2 regions of the Arthrobacter sp. MYb221 genome follow, and region 2 is predicted to be linked to the other one. Evidence: riboswitches for the same ligand, from Rfam matches in the RefSeq annotation. Region 2 holds a riboswitch; the other holds the start of a gene.
The links. A riboswitch is a leader RNA that binds a small molecule or an ion and turns the genes downstream of it on or off. The one in region 2 is predicted to bind glycine.
Positions count from the first base shown of each region.

Region 1: linked by a shared signal. The riboswitch ahead of gcvP (aminomethyl-transferring glycine dehydrogenase) and the one ahead of cycA (D-serine/D-alanine/glycine transporter) in region 2 are both predicted to bind glycine.

Region 1 is NZ_PCPW01000021.1:28,516-30,715, reverse strand. Features, by position in the region: gene gcvP (aminomethyl-transferring glycine dehydrogenase) at 1-1,155, opposite strand, end outside; glycine riboswitch at 1,321-1,418, opposite strand; gene CQ015_RS17895 (SGNH/GDSL hydrolase family protein) at 1,516-2,200, opposite strand, start outside.
Region 2 is NZ_PCPW01000004.1:117,324-119,523, forward strand. Features, by position in the region: gene cycA (D-serine/D-alanine/glycine transporter) at 1-803, opposite strand, end outside; glycine riboswitch at 1,157-1,254, opposite strand; gene CQ015_RS06750 (metallophosphoesterase) at 1,882-2,200, opposite strand, start outside.

The sequences.
Region 1 (2,200 bases), on a different contig from region 2:
GTCGGACGCCAGGGTGAAGCCGCCGGAAACCAGCGAGCTGGCGATGACGCGAGCGTGGTTGTGCGCCCGGGCCGCGATCTGCTTCAGGCCCGCCGGGCCGTGGTAGACGCCATACATCGAGGCGCAAATGGCCAGCAGCGCCTGTGCGGTGCAGATGTTGGAGGTGGCCTTCTCGCGGCGGATGTGCTGCTCGCGAGTCTGCAGTGCCAGGCGGTAGGCTGGGGTGCCGGCGTCATCGGTGGAGACACCGACCAGGCGCCCGGGCATCGAGCGCTGCAGGCCCGCGCCGACGGCGAGGTAGGCAGCGTGCGGTCCGCCGAAGAACAGCGGCACCCCGAAGCGCTGGGTGTTGCCCACTGCGATATCCGCGCCCTGTTCACCGGGAGGGGTGATCATGGTCAGCGAGAGCAGGTCGGCGATGACAGTGACCATCGCGCCGGCGTCCTTGGCGGCGGCGATGATCTGCTTGTGGTCGGCAATCGAGCCGTCGTTGCCCGGCTGCTGGAGCACGACACCCGAGATGTCGCCTTCCGGCAGACCCTGGGAGAGGTCAACAACTTCGATTTCGAAGCCGAGCGCGTCGGCGCGGCCTTCGATGACCTTGATGGTCTGCGGGAAGATGTTCGAGTCCAGCACGGTCTTGCCGCTGGCCTTCTTCTTATTCGAACGGCGCATCATCAGCACGGCTTCGGCCGCCGATGAGGACTCATCGAGCATCGAGGCGTTGGCGATGGGCAGGCCGGTCAGGTCCATGACCATGGTCTGGAAGTTCAGCAGCGCTTCGAGGCGGCCCTGGGAGATTTCTGGCTGGTACGGGGTGTAGGCGGTGTACCAGGCCGGGTTTTCCACGATGTTGCGGCGAATCACCGCTGGCGTGAAGGTGTCGTAGAAGCCCTGGCCGATCATCTGGGTCTTCATCACGTTCTTGGATGCCAGGTTGCGCAGGTGAGCCAACGCTTCGGTTTCGCTCAGGGCAGCAGGAAGATCCAATGCCGCACCCTGGCGGATGTCGGCCGGAACTGCGGTGTCGATCAGCTCGTCGAGGCTGGAGTAACCCAGCGTCTGGAGCATGTGGTTTGCATCGGCCGGACGTGGGCCAATGTGGCGGGACACGAATTCGCTACTCGTTGATGCCGAGGTCTGCGTAATAGTCATGGTGCAGTTATCTCCAGGGGGATCTGTCTTGGCGCATGCCAAAGGAAGGTCTCTGTCCCTCCCCATCCCTGTTGCATAACCTGAGAGTTTTACGCATCCGACCTACAAAGCCGGGCGCTTGCACCTTCGGTGAACCGGAACGGGCCGGTTTCTTTCCAGAGTTGCCTCGTGATGGCGGTACGGGGGCCTGAGAGTTTCCTGGGGAGGAATTGCTCCTACGGCGCCCATCCATGGTGTGAACGGGTCTCTCCCGCCATCCGTCGAAGGCTGTGCCGTGGATCTGATGATCCAAAACACATCACCATCTTACCTGCACCGCATGCTTCTATCCAAGACCGGCGGCTCGGTTCGATTCACAAATTAACTTGCACTGGAGCCTTGAGCGAGTTTTACATAGGCGGGATATCTCGCTGGCAAGGAGTCTCCCGAGGACGTGCCCGTCAGCCGGCGCTTGATCCAGGGTCCCAAATGCTCCTTCACCCAGCCCATATCCTCGCGTAATCTCTCGCCACGGGAGTTGACCGGCAGCTGCGGCAACCCCGGAAGATTGATCTGCCCGGCCCATTCGGGCTCAACGATGCCGTGCCTGCCGAGCAGTTCGAGCACCTTGCGCGCCATCAATGCGTGGCCGAATTCGTTCATATGCAGCCGGTCCCCCGCCCAATAGCGCAGGTCCGAGAATTCCCGCCAGCGCCAGTAGTCGGCCACCAGCGCACCATGGGTGTCAGCGATTTCGCGGATCTTCTCGTTGTAGATGGCGGTCCGCGGACGGGTCTTGTTGAATAGCGGGGAATCCACGGTGTCGAACCCGGTGAACAGCACCACGGTGCTGCCGGACTCGGCAAATCGGCGGACCATCCCGTCATAACCGCGCATGAGCGCGTCCAGATCGGCGCTGGGGCGCAGAATGTCGTTGCCCCCGGCATAGATGGTCACCAGATCGGGTTCCAACGCCAGCCCGGCGTCGAGCTGCTGGTTGATGACCTGGGAGATCTTCTTGCCGCGAATGGCAAGGTTCGCGTATTCCCAGTCGCCCTGGGTGCCC
Region 2 (2,200 bases):
GCGGAGAACAAGCGCCATGGCTGAACCGCCATGAGGATGATGAGCGCACCCACATAGAAGATCAGAATGCGGATAGGAATGGAGTTGATGGCCTTGGGGAGGGTCTTCTCGGGGTCCTTTGTTTCGGCAGCGGTGGTGCCTACCAGCTCAATTCCCACGAATGCGAATACTGCAATCTGGAAACCTGCAACGAAGCCCATGAAGCCGGTCGGGAACATTCCGCCGTCGGTCCAGAGATTGTTGAAGGACGCGGTAGCACCGTTGTGCCCGAAGCTGGTGATGACCATGACCAGGCCAACAACAATCAGCGCGCAGATGGCCACGATCTTGATCATGGAGAACCAGAACTCGGTTTCGCCGAAGGCCTTCACCGTGGCCAGATTCAGTACCAGCAACAACGCGATACATGCGAGTGCCGGGATCCAGAGTGGAAGGTTCCCCCACCAGAAAGCGACGTAGTGCGCGATGGCCACCACATCTGCGATGCCGGTGACTACCCAACAGAACCAGTAGGTCCAGCCGGTAAAGAACGCGGCCCACGGGCCGAGCAGGTCACCTGCGAAGTCCGCGAAAGTCTTGTAGTTCAGGTTCGAAAGCAGCAGTTCGCCCATGGCACGCATGACGAAGAACAGCATGAAGCCGATAACCATGTAAACGAAGATGACAGATGGCCCGGCAACCGAAATGGTTTTACCCGAGCCCATGAACAATCCGGTGCCAATGGCACCGCCGATTGCGATGAGTTGGATATGACGATTTGAGAGCCCGCGTTTGAGTTTGGGCGAAGAGCTGGTATCGCTCATGCTGCTGCCTTCCAGGAGTGGTGAGGTGCTTCGATGAGGTGCCATGGCGAATCACTAATGGTTTCGTCACGTTGTGGCAGATCTACGTTCGCACTCGAACCGTCAGACTCCGGGACAAATTTCTCTGCGCCGCAACGTAGCGGGCGAGGTCCAGCCAGGGACCGCCCGAAGCGAACGCGGAGATAGTTTGCCAAAGGGAGGACTTTCGAATCGGGTGCGTACGGTGCGGCACGGTTCTTAGTTCCTCCCCAATCTGTTTGAAGACCTGAGAGTTTTCGCCTCGACCCGGTGAGGGGTCAGAGAGTTGCTCCGTCGGTGAGTATGGACTAGTCCATACTGCTTTCCAGATTCGCCTCGTCGTGGCGGTACGGGTGCCTGAGAGTTTCCCGGGGAGGAATTGCTCCTACGGCGCCCGCCCTTGGCTTGGGCGGGACTCTCCCGCCACGCGTCAACGGCGTACTGCTTGTGATTGCAGTCACAGTATGCCCGGCTCTTTTCTGCTTGCGCAAACCGGCATGGAGTTTATTGCGTGAGCAATCTATGGCTTGCTCAGGCCTGAGCCCGGCATTGGGCGGTTTTGGGGGAGGGGCTCGTTTTAAATATGAAGCGTTTTGTTGCCAAGTACGCACGGTGCCGCCGGATAATAATTTGCGCTTACTTTGAACAGAGTGAAATTTACTGGTCAGAAAGAGGGGAGCATATTCGCGGATCAGCTTTAGGACGAAATAAGTATGAAAATTTTGCAGCGGCTTCCTGAAAAATTGTTCTGGATGTTGGCTGCGCACGCCGAAGGTGTTTCGTTTTCTCCCGATGCTGCGCGCAACGCGGCGGCCTCGGTGTAGTTCTACCTGCCGCAAGTGCCGGGCATCGTACCTAGATTGGAATCGCCGGCCCGAACTATCCGCCGGTAATTAAAAACTAGAGCCCAGCCAATGGGCTGGGCTCTGGTTCATCACTCGCACCTTTGAGGAAGGTAGTTACCACTCTAGGGGCGGCAACTGTTTGGCTACTGTGTGCGCGGTGCTTATTCGCTTTGCACGCTGAGCGGATGCGCTAGGGCGGCGCCTCCTCGACGAAATTAGTTGGTGAAGGGAACACGCTCCCAGCTGAGAATTTCTGCACCCTGTGCTGAGTTGGGCGCGACGCTCACGCGCAGCCACTCTCTTGATGTTGCGGCGCCCTCGACGGTGACCCGCTGCAAGTTCGGAACCGGGTCAACGCCGTAGACCTCTAGCCACGGTGAACCGGCGGCCAGCGGCGCATCTTCGTTGAACACGTGGCTGTCGCCATTGACCAGATACACCGGTCCGCCGAAGGCTGCTGATTCGTTGGCCAGGGCCTCGACGAACGACTTGAAGCCTGAAACGGATTCGGGGTTTGCCAGGGAATCATCTTCG